One region of the Limosilactobacillus galli genome, then DNA from elsewhere that is predicted to be linked to it. Evidence: a T-box and tRNA genes for the amino acid it is inferred to sense, from the RefSeq annotation. Region 1 holds a T-box; the other holds one or more tRNA genes.

Evidence for each region. The T-box of region 1 lies ahead of QOS10_RS00295 (valine--tRNA ligase). A T-box ahead of a tRNA ligase gene usually reads a tRNA of that ligase, here a tRNA-Val.
Region 2: it has a tRNA-Val gene. The T-box ahead of QOS10_RS00295 (valine--tRNA ligase) is inferred to sense a tRNA for this amino acid. The anticodon was not compared.

What each region holds. Positions count from the first base shown of each region.
Region 1 covers NZ_CANCWK010000001.1:52,441-60,507, forward strand. Annotated here, with positions in the region: gene QOS10_RS00285 (JAB domain-containing protein) at 1-57, opposite strand, end outside; gene QOS10_RS00290 (bifunctional folylpolyglutamate synthase/dihydrofolate synthase) at 113-1,426, opposite strand; gene QOS10_RS00295 (valine--tRNA ligase) at 1,501-4,158, opposite strand; T-box leader at 4,242-4,457, opposite strand; gene thiI (tRNA uracil 4-sulfurtransferase ThiI) at 4,504-5,724, opposite strand; gene QOS10_RS00305 (cysteine desulfurase family protein) at 5,760-6,908, opposite strand; gene ezrA (septation ring formation regulator EzrA) at 7,115-8,067, opposite strand, start outside.
Region 2 covers NZ_CANCWK010000042.1:5,413-13,479, reverse strand. Annotated here, with positions in the region: gene QOS10_RS07760 (ATP-dependent Clp protease ATP-binding subunit) at 1-641, opposite strand, end outside; gene QOS10_RS07755 (CtsR family transcriptional regulator) at 655-1,122, opposite strand; gene adhP (alcohol dehydrogenase AdhP) at 1,265-2,287, opposite strand; gene QOS10_RS07745 (matrixin family metalloprotease) at 2,517-3,200, opposite strand; gene QOS10_RS07740 (SDR family NAD(P)-dependent oxidoreductase) at 3,382-3,963, shown strand; gene QOS10_RS07735 (SDR family oxidoreductase) at 3,963-4,142, shown strand; gene QOS10_RS07730 (NAD-dependent succinate-semialdehyde dehydrogenase) at 4,241-5,617, opposite strand; tRNA gene QOS10_RS07725 (tRNA-Pro) at 5,876-5,949, opposite strand; tRNA gene QOS10_RS07720 (tRNA-Arg) at 6,003-6,076, opposite strand; tRNA gene QOS10_RS07715 (tRNA-Gly) at 6,082-6,153, opposite strand; tRNA gene QOS10_RS07710 (tRNA-Leu) at 6,254-6,335, opposite strand; tRNA gene QOS10_RS07705 (tRNA-Val) at 6,339-6,411, opposite strand; gene QOS10_RS07700 (deoxynucleoside kinase) at 6,480-7,121, opposite strand; gene QOS10_RS07695 (amino acid permease) at 7,230-8,067, opposite strand, start outside.

The DNA.
Region 1 (8,067 bases):
GATCGCCCGTTCATACAAACTGGTGGCTTGAAAGCCCGTCAACTTCTGTTCTTCCATTTCAATCGCTCCTTTGTATTTATCCGCTCACTAGATAAATACGCAGGAAACACGATTAGTCATCAAATAAGTGGCGAACTTCTGAAATAAAGTACAGGGACCCGGTCACGATCATAACATCCTCGCTGCTGAGCTGACCGGCCACCTGCTGGAAACCAGCCTGCCACGTATCCGCTACCTTAATCGGGTACCGGCTGGACAGCTGGGCGGCCACCTGGGTCAGATCGGCACTCGGCCGCTTGGGGCCCGGCCCCGCAAAGTTGGTAACGGTCAGGTGGACATTCCCCAGGCTGGCCAGTTCACCAAGCATCAAATCGTATTGTTTATCAGCCAGAATGGCAACCAGGATATACACATCCCGATCGGCAAAGTCGTCCCGGATCGACTTGACTAGGGCCTGCATCCCCGGCAAGTTATGAGCTCCGTCGAGCATGACCGGGGGTTCACGGTTGACGACTTCCATCCGGCCGGGCCACCGGCTGGCGGCGAGGCCCTGGTGCAGGGCCGATTGATCAACCGGCAATCTCCGCCCCTGCAGGAAGAGCTGGGCTGCAGTCAGGGCGATCGCTGCGTTTTCTACCTGGTAGTCCCCTGCCAGGCCCAGTTGGAAACGGCCATGGTGGATATTCAGGCCGTCATACTGGATCTGGGCACGTAGGCCGTGGGCATTGGTCTTGCGGACCGCAAAGTCACGTCCCAGCTCAGCCAAGGGAGCGTTCTTCTCGGTCGCCGTCTGCTCAATCACCTTCTGGGCTTCGGCCGGCAGCTTGCCGATCACCACCGGAACCCCCGGCTTGATAATCCCGGCCTTCTGCGTTGCAATCGCCCCCAGGGTGTTGCCGAGGTACTTCATGTGGTCCCAACCGACCGTGGTGATCACACTGACGTCGGGGATAATCACATTGGTTGAATCATAAAGGCCCCCGATGCCGACCTCCAGCAGGACAACATCCGGCTTTTTCTCGGCCATGTAGCAGAACATCAGCGCGGTGTCGATCTCAAACTCGGTTGGCCCCCCGGTCGGCAGCTCACGGTCGAGTTTTGCAACCACCGCCTCCAGACGCTGGGCCAAGCGTACAAGGTCATCATCGCTGATCTGCTGGGCATTGTACTCAATCCGCTCGTTGAAACGGGTGATAAAGGGCGAGGTGAAGCTGCCCACCGTCAAGCCGCTGTCAAGCAGCATTGAACGCAGCATTGCCACCGTCGACCCCTTCCCGTTGGTCCCGGTCACGTGAATGTAGTGCAGGCCCTGCTCCGGGTTACCTAGTTCGGCCAGAAAGCGGCGCATCCGCTTGAGGGTCGGAATCTTCTTGAATTTTGTCCGGCCATGGATAAAGGCCAGGGCGTCTGCGTAGTTTTGAATCATGATCTTCTCTCCCCTTCAAAAACAAAAAAGATGGTTGTGATACTGAAATAGTACCACAATCACCTTTTAATCGTTTAGGCTTCTTCCAGCGAAGCCAACCGTTCCTTGGCAGAATCAAGCTTCTGCTGCCATTCAACGGCCTTTTGCTTTTCTGCTTCCACGACCTTTTCAGGGGCGTTGTTGACAAACTTCTCGTTGCCCAGCTTCTTTTGGGAACGTTGAACTTCCTTTTCGAGCTTGGTAATTTCCTTCTTCATCTTGGCCCGTTCTTCATCCAGGTCGACCAGTTCGGCCATTGGGATGTAGACCTCGGCCCCGGCCAGGATTCCGGACATGGCCAGCTTAGGGGCTTGCACATCCGTACTGATGGTCAGCTCTGCCGGGTGGCAGAAGCGGTCGATGTAGTCGCGGTTGGCATTGAGCATGTCACCGAGGTGCTGGTTATCAACCTTAACCAGGATATCAACCGGCTTGGACATTGGGGCGTTGGCCTCGTTCCGGATGTTCCGGACCGCCTTGATCATCTCGATCAGGTTGCTCATCTGCTCAGTAGCAGCGGGGTCATCCAGGTCCGCGTTAGCAACGGGGTACTTAGCGACCATGATGGACTTGCCGTCGTGCGGCATTGACTGCCACAGCTTTTCGGTCACGAATGGCATGATCGGGTGCATCAGCTTCAGGGTCTGGTCTAAGACGTAGCCCAAGATGTTCTTGGTGTCGGCCTTCTCCTCATCAGTCCCGTTGTTGAGCTTCTCCTTGGTCATTTCGATGTACCAGTCGCAGAAGTCGTTCCAGATGAAGTTGTACAGGGCCCGCCCCGCTTCACCGAATTCAAACTTGTCAAACTGTTCGTTGACCTGCTTGATGGTAGCGTTCAGCCGACTCAGGATCCAACGATCAGCCAGGTCCCACTTCGACTTGTCAGGCAGGACTGGTGCTGGCATGTCGCCGAGGTTCATGATGACGTACCGGCTGGCGTTCCAAATCTTGTTGATGAAGTTCCAAGCGGCATCCATCTTCGTGTAGGAGAACCGGATATCCTGACCAGGGGTAGATCCAGTGATCAGGAACCAGCGCAAGGCGTCCACCCCGTACTTCTTGATGACGTCCATTGGGTCAATCCCGTTTCCGAGGGACTTGCTCATCTTCCGACCCTGTTCGTCACGAATCAAACCGTGCAGAAGGACATTCTTGAATGGGGCCTTACCAGTGAATTCCAGAGATTGGAAAATCATCCGGGATACCCAGAAGAAGATGATGTCGTAACCGGTAACCAGGGTGCTGGTTGGGAAGTAACGCTTGTAGTCCGGTGAATCGGTGTCTGGCCAGCCCATGGTTGAGAATGGCCATAAACCACTACTGAACCAGGTATCGAGCACGTCGGTATCCTGCGTCCAGTTTTCGGCATCCTTTGGAGCTTCCATGCCCACGTATACTTCGCCGGTCTTCTTGTGGTACCAAGCCGGAATCCGGTGGCCCCACCAGAGCTGCCGTGAGATAACCCAGTCGTGAACGTTTTCCATCCACTGGGTGAAGGTGTGTTCGAACCGTCCCGGAATGAAGTTGACCTTGTCCGCCGTCTTTTGGTTGTCGAGGGCCAGCTTAGCCAGCGGCTTCATCTTAACAAACCATTGGGTGGACAAGCGGGCCTCAACTTGCACCCCGGTCCGCTCAGAGTGACCAACGGAGTGCACAATTGGGACTACCTTGAGCATGTAGCCCTGGTCGGTCAGGTCCTTGACCATGGCCTTCCGGGCTTCGAACCGGTCCATCCCTTGGTACTTGCCGGTGTTCTCGTTCATGGAGGCGTCTTCGTTCATCGTGTTCAATTCTGGCAGGTTATGACGCTTCCCAACCTTGAAGTCGTTCGGGTCGTGGGCAGGAGTGATCTTAACCATCCCAGTTCCGAAGTCCGGCGTTACGTAGTCATCAGCGATGATCTCGATTTCCCGGTCAACCAATGGAACCCGGACGTGCTTGCCGACCAGCTCCTTGTAACGGTCGTCGTTCGGGTTAACGGCAACGGCCTCGTCACCAAACATGGTTTCTGGACGGGTCGTGGCAATTTCAATGTAGTCCTTGCCGTTGAAGGTCGTCCCGTCGGTGAATGGGTACTTAACATGGTAGAAGGCACCCTTATCGTCCTTGTGGATAACTTCAATATCAGACAGGGCCGTCCGTGCTTGCGGATCCCAGTTGATAATGTAGGTTCCCCGGTAGATCAAGCCCTTCTTGTACAGGTCAACGAAGACCTTCCGGACGGCCTTGTTCAGCCCTTCATCCAGGGTGAACCGTTCCCGGTCGTAGTCCACGGAGATCCCAAGCTTAGCCCACTGCTTGTGGATAATGTCGGCGTATTCGTCCTTCCAGTCCCAGACTTGTTGAACGAACTTCTCCCGCCCAAGGTCGTAACGGGAAATTCCCTGCTTGCGTAAACGCGCTTCCACCTTGGCCTGGGTAGCAATTCCGGCGTGGTCCATCCCTGGTAACCAGAGAACGTCGTAACCCTGCATCCGCTTTTGACGGATCAGCATATCCTGCAGGGTCGTGTCCCAGGCGTGTCCCAGGTGCAGCTTCCCAGTAACATTCGGCGGTGGAATAACAATTGAATATGGGTGGGCCTTCTTATCGCCACTTGGCTTGAAGAGACCCTGGTCAATCCACCATTGGTAACGACCAGCTTCAACGGCTGTCGGATCATACTTTGTTGACATTTCCTTATCGGCTGCCATCGTATAATCGCTCCTTTCAAGATTATAAAATTGAGTTTCATCATATAAAAACGGTGACCAAATAAAAATCGCCCTATCAAAACAGATAGGACGATTGAATTCGCGGTACCACCTACGTTGAGCAGCCACTGGACTGCCCCGCTTGTTCATTTAATAACGGTAAATGAACCGGGCCCGCCTACTGAAATTCAGCGAACTAGCTCCCGAGCTACATTCGCGAAGCTGATCCGGGTCTTTCCAGCAGCGACCCTCTCTGGTGAATCATGGTACCTCGTTACTATTTCGGTCATCGCTTAATATTATGCTTGTATAATAGCTAAATTATCGCTGAGCGTCAAGCACCGATTACAGCAATTCGGCAAAAACGTCTTCGTTCTGGTTGAGGAAGTCTTCACCGGGATGGATATTGGTAATCTTGATCCCATCCAGGGAACGCTTCATCAAGCCTTCAATATCCAACCGCTGTTCGTACTTACGGGCCCGTTCCACATTTGGCCGGGTCTTTGGCGACGGCGGTGTGAAGACGGTACAACAGTCTTCGTACGGCAGGATCGACAGGTCATAGGTGCCAATCTGCTCGGCAATCTTGATGATCTCCGTCTTGTCATAGGATAGGACCGGCCGCAGAACAGGATAAGACGTAACGTCGTTGATCGCCAGCATACTCTCCATCGTCTGGGAAGCCACCTGACCGAGGGACTCCCCGTTAAAGATTGCCAGGCCGTGCCGCTTAACCATCAGGGCCGCCGCCAGCCGCAGCATCATCCGCCGCTGCACCGTCATCAGGTAACCCTCGGGCACCTTCTCCTTGACTGTTTCCTGGATCTCGGCAAATGGCACCTGGATGAAGCGGATGCTCCCGCTGTACTTGGCCAGACGTTCGGTCAGCTGCTGGGCCTTAGCCAACGCCTGCGGACTGGTGTACGGCGGACTGTAGAAGTGGACCATTTCCAGGGAAACGCCCCGCTTCATCGCCAGGTAGGCGGCTACTGGCGAGTCGATCCCACCGGACATCATCATCATTCCTTTACCAGCGGTACCAACCGGCAGACCACCGGCCCCCTTGATTGTCTCGCTGGACAGGAAGATCCCGTTGAGGCGGATTTCAACCCGCAAGGTCAGGTCGGGATGGTGAACATCAACCTTGAGCTTGTCAGGGAACTTATCCAGCAGGTAGCCCCCTAACTTGTTGTTCATCGCAAAGGTATCCAGTTCGAAATGGTGGTCAGAACGGCGGGTCTCGATCTTAAAGGTGATCGGGTGGTCGACCTGTTCTTCAATCATCTGGGCCGCCGCCTTGGCAGCCGCATCAAAGGACTTCTCAACCCGAATGGATGGGGAGAAGTTTTGGATCCCAAAGACCAGCTTCAACCGGTCCATTACCTGGTCGTAGTCCGCCCCGTTCAATTCAACGTGCAGACGGTCCCGCTGGGCGTGCACCTTGACCTGGTCGAAACTATGAAGGGCGTGGCGAACGTTATCGCCGAGCCGATCGATGAACGACTTCTTGTTATGACCCTTGGTAGACAGCTCACCATAGCGAACCATAATTTCGGTGTATTGCAAGCGCAATTCCTCCTTTCAATTTTTTCAACGATATATTAATCAATAATCTTTTGGAAACCAGCGTAGAGGGTATCAAAGACCTTATTGAACTCATCGGCCTCCGCCAGCGTGTTCTGGTCCCCCAGACTGATCCGGACCGCACTAGTGGCGATCTCTTCCGGAATCTTCATTGCGGCCAAAGTCCCCGCCTCGGAGTGCTTCTTGGAAGAGCAGGCACTAGTGGTAGAGATGTAGATGCCCTTATCTTCGAAGGCGTGAACAATGGTTTCTCCACGAACACCTGGAATGGCGAAGCAGAGGACGTGGCAGGCAAAGCCCTTGTCACGGCCAGAGATCAGCTTAACATGGTCGAACTGACTGAGGTGATCGTAGATCCGTTCCTTGATGGCCTGCTCACGCTTGACGGCCTCATCCTCGCCTTCCTTGATCAACCGGATAGCCCGCGCCATGGCGACGTCACCCGGTGTGTTCTCGGTTCCGCTCCGCAGCGTCCGTTCCTGACCGCCACCGGCAACCAATGGGGCCAATTGCCGGCCGCTCTTCACGTAGACAAAGCCGGTCCCCCGGGGAGCGTGGAACTTGTGGCCGGAAAAGGTGGCAAAGTCCACCCGGTCGCTGAAGACCAGGTCATCGACACCCTTGTCAATTGCCTGAACCGCGTCCACCATGTAGTGAATGTTCGGGTAGTCCTTCAGGATCTCACCGACTTCCTTGATCGGCTGAATTGTCCCGATCTCGTTGTTGATGGCCATAATGGAGACCAGGATGGTGTCGGGACGAATGGCCGCCTTGACGTCAGCCGGGTCAATCCGGCCTTCCTTATCAACCGGCAGGTAGGTGATATCAAAGCCCAGCTCCCGCAGCTGTTCCATTGGGTTGCGGACCGCCGCATGCTCAACGCTGGTCGTAATGATATGCTTGCCGAAGCGGTGCTTAGCCATCGCCGTTCCCTTAATCACCCAATTGTCCCCCTCGGAACCACCACTGGTGAAGATAATTTCACTGGGCTTAACCCCCAGCAGCTTGGCAATCTGCTGACGTGACTGTTCCAGCAGGTTCCAGGCATTTTCGCCAAAGTTGTGAAGACTGCTTGGGTTACCCCAGATCTTTTGACTGACCGTATCGTAGGTTTGCAGAACTTCCGGTGCAATCTTGGTCGTTGCACTGTTATCAAAGTAGATCATTAACTCTGTTCCTTTCCTCATAAAGATGATAATTAACGAGCAATCAGCAGATGAACTGACGGCTCGTCGAAATATTGGCGAGCATGCCATTGAATAGTTCGACTCAATCTTAAAACGACTTTATATTATAACAGAAAATCACCCGAGCGGCATTGAAAAAAGCATGGGGATAAGCTATTTGCCCATCCCCATGCATTATTATTACTCTATTGTTCATTTATTTCCTGGTAGTAGCTGTCCTCAATCCGCTTATAGCTGCCCGGTTCAGCCTCTTCCAACGCTGTGGCAATGGCTTCGAGACTGCCGGCATAGTTATATTGGTTGAACAACTCCTGAGACTTCTTAGCAGCCGCCGCCACCTTCTCGTTACCCGCGAAACGGTTAGCATACTGTTGAAGGCGTTCGGTCAGCTCCGCACTGTCACGAAGGTCGTTGGTCTTGTCCTGGAGCTTCTCCAGGTCCGACTCGACCATGATCAGCTGCTTTGTTACGTTCTCCATGTTGATCTTGTATTCGTCCAGCTCACTGGCCAGCTTCTTGACCTCATCGCTGACCCCGAAAAAGTAGTCCATATATTCCTGAGAAACCCCGGGAAGGTTAAGCTGCTCAACTTGGCGCCGAATTGTCCGCAAGCGTACAGAATACTGCTGCAGCATCTTACGGGCCCGTTGCTCATCGGTCTGCAACTTGGCGACCGCATCATTGATTTTGTTCTGCTCCTCTTCAATATCCGTCAGCCGGTCACGGTTAGCTTTCTCCCGGTCGACAATCCGGCTAAAGACCGCCTGCTGATCACGGATCGCCTGGTGGTCCTCATTATATTGCTTGACAATTGTCTTAATCTGTTCGTTCAGCTGCCGCGCACGTTCAAATTCATTGTTATTCAGGGTGTAGCTGAGACTCAGCCGATCCAGCTCAGCAATCAGCTCATTGTTCTGCTGCTGAGCATGCTGAGTAAACCGCCCCATCATCTCAACCAGGTGCCGGGCCTCGGGCCGCGCGTCGATTTCCTTTTGCATCACCGCGTAAATATGGTCGATCTGATCCGCCAGGTCGCTGTTAGCCTGCTTGACCACGTCCAGCTGCAGGTCATTGAGCTGCTCCATGGTTGCCTTAACCTTGGCTTGCAGCCGCTCGATCTGCTGGTCGATATCGTCCT
Region 2 (8,067 bases), on a different contig from region 1:
AGGACGGGGTTGTTCTTCGTCCGCCGACTCAGGATCTGGATAACCCGCTTGATCTCCTTGTCCCGGCCGACAACTGGATCGAGGCGCTTGGTCCGGGCAAGCTGCGTCATGTCACGGGCAAGCTTGTCCAGGGTTGGGGTTCCCGCCGCCTGGTTATTGTTACCGTCTTGGCTGGCACGGCGCTGGACCTGGCTCTCGGAAATACCGAGCCGCCGCAGTGTTACCTTCCGGACCTGCCGCGGCAGGACGTCCAGGCTGTACAGAATCCGCGACGAAAGGACTCCTTCGTCCGCGATCAGGGCCAGCAACAGGTGCTCGGTCCCAATCTTCAGGGCATGCATCTGTTGAGCCTCCCGTCCGGCCAATGCCAAAACCTGCTTAGCTTTCGGTGAGTACGGCAGGTAGTCGGCGGGGCCGAGATCATCCATGGTTCCGTAGCCGATCAGCCGCTCGATCTCTTCACGAATATCATCGCTGGTGATTGAGAACTGCTCAAAGATCTTATTGGCAATCCCGTCCTTGTCCATCGACAGGGCCAATAGGAGGTGCTCAGTCCCCACCGCTTGGTGCTTAAAGTATTTTGCCTGTTCATGAGCAATTGCTAAAACGTGCTTAGCGCTAGGTGTAAACATGTTATCCATCTGCAATCAACCTCTAACTTTCATACCGTAATCGATTAAGAAACGAAACTAAAATCCGTGCGCGGAGTTTATTCTCCATATTGGTATCATCAACTGCTAAAGTCTGCTTCGATAGTGCCACCAGCATCAAATCGCCCTCGCGTCGCGAAATCACTTTCTCGTTGTAGAGCGTTTCTATAATCGCGAACGCTTCCCGTTCACGAATTGAATCGCCAATTGCTTGGACCAGTGAGTTTAGCACATCTACGTCGGCAAGTAAATTAACTCGCTCAATGCGGATGTAGCCGCCACCGCCCCGCTTGCTCTGGACGAGGTAACCATTCTGAATGGTGAACCGGGTCTTGATCACATAATTGATTTGTGATGGAACAACGTTAAAATGATCAGCAATTTCAGAACGGCGGATCTCGATCTGGGTGTCATCACCAAAGATTTCTTTGAGATATGCTTCGATAATATCCGAAATACTTCGGTTCTCCATTTCATCGCCCTCCATCATCTGACTAATCTTGACCATTATTTTACCATATTTTCCCCGTTTCTGCCCGTCCAACGTCCTACGAAAAAAGGGCTATAGGAAAACTTAATCTCCTATAGCTCTTAATTTATTAACTTAAATTCAATTAGTCTTCAAGGCTGAAGTCAACAACGTTCCGACCAACAACCTTGTTATCCTTCAGTTCTTGGATCATGTCATTGATTTCAGAAAGCTTACGAGTGCGAACGATTGGGTGAACCTTGCCTTCAGCACCGAATTGGAAGCATTCTGCCAAGTCTTGACGAGTACCAACCAGTGAACCGGCAACGATGATCCCATCCAGAACCGTCTTGGCAATGTTCAGCTTCATGTCACCTTGTGGAAGGGCAACGGCAACTAAGCGGCCATCTGGACGCAGGGAGTTAACGGCTTGGTCAAAGGCAGCAGTCGTAACGGCAGTAACAACTGCGGCGTGAACACCGCCAACCTTCTTTTGGATTTGTTCGTCAACGTCACCATCATGACGGTTGATAACAATTTCAGCACCGTTTTCCTTAGCAGCTTGCAGCTTGTCAGGGTTACCATCAACGGCGATAACGTGAGCGCCGAAGACGTTGTGAGCAAATTGGATACCGAGGTTACCAAGACCACCGGCACCAACGATTGATACCCATTGACCAGGCTTGATGTCAGCAACCTTCAGTGCCTTGTACATCGTAACACCGGCACAGGTCAAAGAAGTTGCTTCAACTGGGTCCAGACCTTCTGGAACCTTAACAGCGTAGTCAGCTGGAACGATGCATTGTTGAGCCATCGCACCATCAGCGGTGTAACCAGCGTTCAGGACGTTACGGCAAAGAGTTTCCCGGCCAGTCAGGCAGTATTCACAGTGGCCACAGCCCTTGAAGAACCAAGCGATTGATACCCGGTCCCCAACCTTCAGAGAGGTAACGCCAGGGGCAACCTTGGATACACGGCCGACACCTTCGTGACCGATAATCCGGCCCGGCTTCTTGCCGAAGTCACCGGCAGCAACGTGCAGGTCGGTGTGGCAAAGACCACAGTATTCCATGTCAACTAAAGCTTCACCTGGCTTGAGATCACGAAGCTTAACATCCTTAACAGTAACGTATCCATCTACTGGATCATTAATAACAGCAGCTTTCATAAGGTAAATTCTCCCTTTCAAAGACATGTTCTACTTTTCACAATTGTTATAATAGCAGAACCATCCCTGTTTTTAAAGGCTATTCCATAAGTTTTTCATCGCATCAAGTGAACCAATTACCATTAAATTAGCAATGACAGCGCTACTGCTGGATTGACTGAGGGCAAACCAATCATAAAATTAAATTATATTGCTAACTAAAAGTAACAAGATTGTGAAGCAATCACAATTACTCCCGGTGTCTATCATACAGGAGGCGAACCGTTGCCCGATCATCCTTGGTGATCCCGGTCTTGACATTGCGGGGAATCATGACACTGTGCATGTACTCCGGCGCATGGGCCAGGCCAAGCGCATGCCCCAGTTCATGCTCGGCAATCTCCGTTCGGAAAGTCCGGTTGGTATAGTCCAGCTGTCCGGCATCCAGGGTTGAGCGGGCTCGAATTAGCGCGTGGGTGTCCGGGTTATATTCTGTACTGGTCGACCCCAGCTGGGACGATACATAGCCCACGGTTGTTGTTGGGGCGGTACTAGTCAGCGACCCGTCCTGAGCAATAATATCGGCACGATCCTCGTCGCGGCACCAGCTGATATGAACCGCCCCCGTATTATTCCAAGCCCTCACTGCCCCCCTAAAGGCCGTCTGTAACGCCTTATCCCGGGTTTGCATATAGATCCGCAGGTTCCGGGTCGGCCAGCGGTAGCCTTCAATGGGGGTCGGCGTCCTGGACGGCAGGCTAAGGGTCCTGGCGCCGGCACGTGTCGCCTGGGCGGTGTTGCTCCCTGTCATCTGGCCATCTTCTGTGCTGAAGATCGATGATTGATTAATAGAAGAAATGGGATCAGCGTTAACGGGCAGACCGATTCCGACAACGGCTGCTAAAACGCTTAGCAGCAATAAAAGACGTTTCACAATTCTCACCTCTCCTAACTACTAATAATGATGGGGGATTTTTAGCTGGGAAGCAACAATTAAGGCTTCGCAAAATTATTGTAATATTTCGGTAACTTAAATTTAATTATCCATTGCCGGACTTTATTGATATCATGTAACCAACATTTTTTACAAATCATAACAAAGAGAGAGCTTATCTATGTCAAAACGACTGAACGATAAAGTAGCACTGATCACCGGAGCAGCGAGCGGCCAGGGAGCAGCTGAACCGGCCCTCTTTGTTAAGGAAGGGGCCAAGGTGATTGCCACCGATATCAACGCCAAGCTCCTCAACAAGCACGTTGATACCCTGAAAGAGCAATACGGTGACGCAATTCTGCCATTAAAGCTGGACGTTACGAAAGAAGACGAGTGGATTGACGCCGTGGCCCAGGGGATTAATAAGTTCAAGAAGATCGATATTCTGGTAAACAACGCCGGAATCGGAATCACTGACAAGACTTCCGGTTTGACCGACTCCACGGTTGACGACTGGCACCTCTTCATGGATACCAACGCCATGTCGCACTTCTTAGGGATGAAGTACGTCGTTCCTGAGATGAAGAAAATCGGCGGTGGCTCAATTATCCACATCCCATCCCTTGCCAGTGTCCAAGGGACTGCCGGGGCCCCACCTTGCACGGCCTCTAAGGGGGCTTCCCGGGCATTTACGAAGGGAGCGGCACGTGACCTTGGCAAGTTGTCAACTCCGTCCTGCCCGGCTGGATCGTTACCCCGCTGATGCAGGCCTTTACCCTCAACAAGCAACTTCTAGACTCGCTGATCGCCGGGATTCCGCTTGGCCACCTTGGTGATCCCGAGGACGTGGCCTACCCGGTCCTCTTCCTGGCCAGTGACGAAGCTAAATACGTTAACGGCGCTGAGTTAATCGTCGACGGCGGGCAATCCGTCCGGGGATAACACACAACGTCCATAAACTTGAAATACCGTTCAGAATCTCTGGGGAAATTCTGAACGGTATTTTGTATTTATCTGAATTATCGGCACTGACTTTTGTCTTATGCCTCTGGTTCGTATACCAGATGGTCATTGACAAAGGACTTGAAGCCCTGTTCAGCCAGCTCACGGCCATAGCCAGAATGCTTAACCCCGCCAAATGGCAATTCTGGAAGGGAGGCCCAGCCTGAATTAATCCAGGTCATCCCAGTTTCAATCTGTGCTGCTACCTGCCGGGCCTGCTTAATGTCCGTCCCGAAGACCGTACTTCCTAAGCCATAGCTGGAATCATTGGCAAGAGCAATCGCCTCGGCAACATCATGATACTTATAGACCGCCATTACCGGCCCAAACATCTCCTGGTCAAAAACGGGGTTATCCCGGTCAATCTCGGTTAGGATCGTCGGCATAAAGAACTGGCCTTCAAGGTCATCCACCGGCTGGTCGCCATAAACGACCTTGGCCCCGTGCTCAACCGCCAAGTCCACCTGCTTTTGCAGTTTTTCCTTGGCCTTTTTAGAATTCAGCGGGGCAAGCGTCGTGTGCGAATCCATTGGGTCCCCCATCTTAACACTGCTGAAAATTCTCTTGGCCCGGTCCAAGAATTCATCGTAGAGATTATCCGGGACCACAAAACGTTTGGAAGACGTGCATACCTGGCCGGCATTATACAGCCGGGCAGCGGGAATAACTGCGGTCAGTTTATCGATATCTGCATCAGGAAGGACGATAAAGGCATCATTGCCGCCCAACTCCATCGTACTCTTCTTGAGGCTCTTAGCAGCTTCCGTTGCCACGGCCTGGCCGCCGCGCTCGGAACCAGTGAGGCAGACCCCCTGAACACGCTTGTCAGCAATAATGGTCCCCACCTGGTCATAATCTATAAAGAGGTTCGTTAAGCTGCCATCCGGCGCCCCTGCCTCCTTTACGAGGTCCGCGAACGCCTGGGCCGATGTCGGGCAGTTCGAGGCATCCTTTAATATCATCGGGTTTCCGGCCAAAAAATTAGGAATGAAGACCCGGGCAATCTGGTAGAAAGGAAAGTTCCACGGCTCAACCGCCATCAGAACCCCGGTAGCCTGATGAAGGACGTAGGCATTGCCGGATTCAGTATAGAGCGGCGTAGGGGCCAAAAATTGATCTGCCCGTTGAACATAGTAGTCGCAGAATGACGCGCAAAGTTCGACCTCGCCTTCCGCTTCGCCAATCAGCTTCCCCATATCGTGCGTGATGAGCGTTCCCAGCTCGTGTTTCCTGTTGCGGAGTAATTCCCCCAAGCGCGTGATGACCTGTTTCCGCTCTGCCAGCTCACCGCCGCCGCGCCATCGCAGGTAAAGCCGGTGCGCAGCCGTCAGGGCCTTTTCAACCTCGGCAGCGGTGGCCTGTGGATACTCATGTTCTACTTCGTTCGTATAAGGATTAATCGTCTTATAAGCCATTTTAAAATCACCTTTCTCATTTCCACATTTGCAGCTTACAGTTCACATTGTAAGCGTTTACTTTGAGTTCCACAAGGTATTGCTCTTGTAGCTCATAAATGCACATATATCAATGCAGGCGCAGCATATGATTATTGTGAAAATTACTTTTGATGCTCAAATCGTTCACAAGGTATGAAGGTGATTTCAGGCAATTGTCGCCCAACAAAAAACACCTGTAACAACAACCCATTGGGTCATTGTTACAGGTGAGAATAGTCGGAAATACAAGATTCGAACTTGCGACCTCTGCGTCCCGAACGCAGCGCTCTACCAAGCTGAGCTAATTTCCGAAAAAAATAAGCGCCACACCCATCTCAACGAGATAACTGTCACGCTTTAATAATGCACCCAGAAGGAGTCGAACCTTCAACCTTCTGATTCGTAGTCAGACACTCTATCCAATTGCGCTATGGGTGCATAAGAGCGGAAGACGGGATTCGAACCCGCGACCCCCACCATGGCAAGGTGATGTTCTACCACTGAACTACTTCCGCATATTAAGTTTTTGACACATTCCGTATCAACAATTATAAATGTTACACGATCGAGTGGAATTTGTCAACAGCTTTTTTCAATTTAATTTCAAAAGCTGAATGCGGATGAAGGGACTTGAACCCTTACATCAAAAGATACAAGATCCTAAATCTTGCGCGTCTGCCAATTCCGCCACATCCGCATATGGAGGATACAGGGCTCGAACCTGTGACCCTCTGCTTGTAAGGCAGATGCTCTCCCAACTGAGCTAATCCTCCGAGAAATTAATTAAACTGAAACAAATCAGCTTAATTAATATATCATCATTTTACCAACCTGTCAAACCCTATTTAAGATTTAATTCTGCCAGCTTCTGATCAATCATCTTAAGAACTTGCTGTGCCGCCTGCGGATCCTCGACAAAGTCATACTTATCCCCATCGATCAGCATCTTTGGGCTCTCATCATAGCGCTTGTACCAGTCGACATAGCGCTCGTTCAGGTTCTTGTAGTAGTCGTACAGGGATGGATCATTGGCGATCTGTTCATATGACCGGCCGCGCTTCTTGATCCGCTTCAGCATGGTGTCAAAAGAGATCTGAATGGTGATCAAAAGGTTCGGGGCCTTCTGGTGAACCTGGTCCGGCAGTTCCTCCATCATGTTGTTCAATAATGATGAGTAAATATCTGATTCGGTCTCAGTAGCCCGCCCCATGTCAGCGTTCAGCTTAAACAAGAGGGCATCCTCAAAGATCGACCGGTCCAAAACGTTCAGATCGTTGCTGTAGGATTCCTTGATCTCATCCAGCCGCTTGTTTAAGAAGTAAATCTGCAAGAGGAAGCCGTACTTCTTCGGGTCCTTGTAGAAGAGCGGCAGAATCTTGTTTCCCTCGACTGATTCATAAAATGCCTGGCTGTGCAGATGGTCAGCTAAGAGTTGCGTCAAGCTGGTCTTCCCAGCGCCAATTGTTCCGGCTAAAGCAATCATTAATCATTTTCCCTTTCATAATTAGAGTCTTAAAAAACACACGATTACAATTTTAACACTAAAAAAGAAAATGGCCACCCGAAAGTGACCATATTTTGTGGTTAACAATTATTTATCCTCATCATCTGGTGCCACGTACTTTTCACCCTTAGTGCTCCGCGACAGGTCTACCTGATCCAATGGAATAATGTGGGTCCGGTAACGAACCTTGTAGTAGATGAACAATACCAGGAAGATTGGCACACTCATGTAGGAAATAAGGATGTTTTGCCAATCCCACTTGATGAAGGCGTCCACGTTTTGCCCACAGATAACGATGAAGCAGAGAACAAAGGCAAAGATCGGGCCAAACGGGAAGAATGACGACCGGTACTTCAAGTCGTTAAGGTCCCGGCCCTGGGCAAGGTAGGCCCGTCGGAACCGCCAGTGCGAGGAGGCAATCCCCAGCCAAGCGATAAACCCGCACAACCCAGAAGCATTGATCAGGTAGTTATAAGCCTGTGGGCCGATAAACTGGGTCAAGTAAATTAAGGCTGAAACCAGCATTGTCCCCAGCAGGGCGTAGATCGGAATCCCCTGCTTGTTAATGTAGCCGAAGAAGCGCCATGCGTAACCTTCACGAGCTTGGGAGAAGAGCATCCGGGTGGAAGCGTAGAGGCCTGAGTTGGCAGAAGAAACCACCGCCGTCAGGATAACCGCGTTCATGACACTGGCCGCAATCGCCAGCCCCGCCCGCTTAAAGACAATGGTGAACGGACTCATCGTGATGTTGGAAACATTTTGGTTTAACAGGTTCTTGTCGGTGTACGGCAGGATACATGCAATTACGAAGATCGTGCAGATGTAGAAGATCAGGATCCGCCAGAAGGTCGAGTGGATGGCCTTGGAGACAGAAACTTCTGGAGTGGCCGCTTCACCAGCCGTGATCCCAACCAATTCAGTTCCC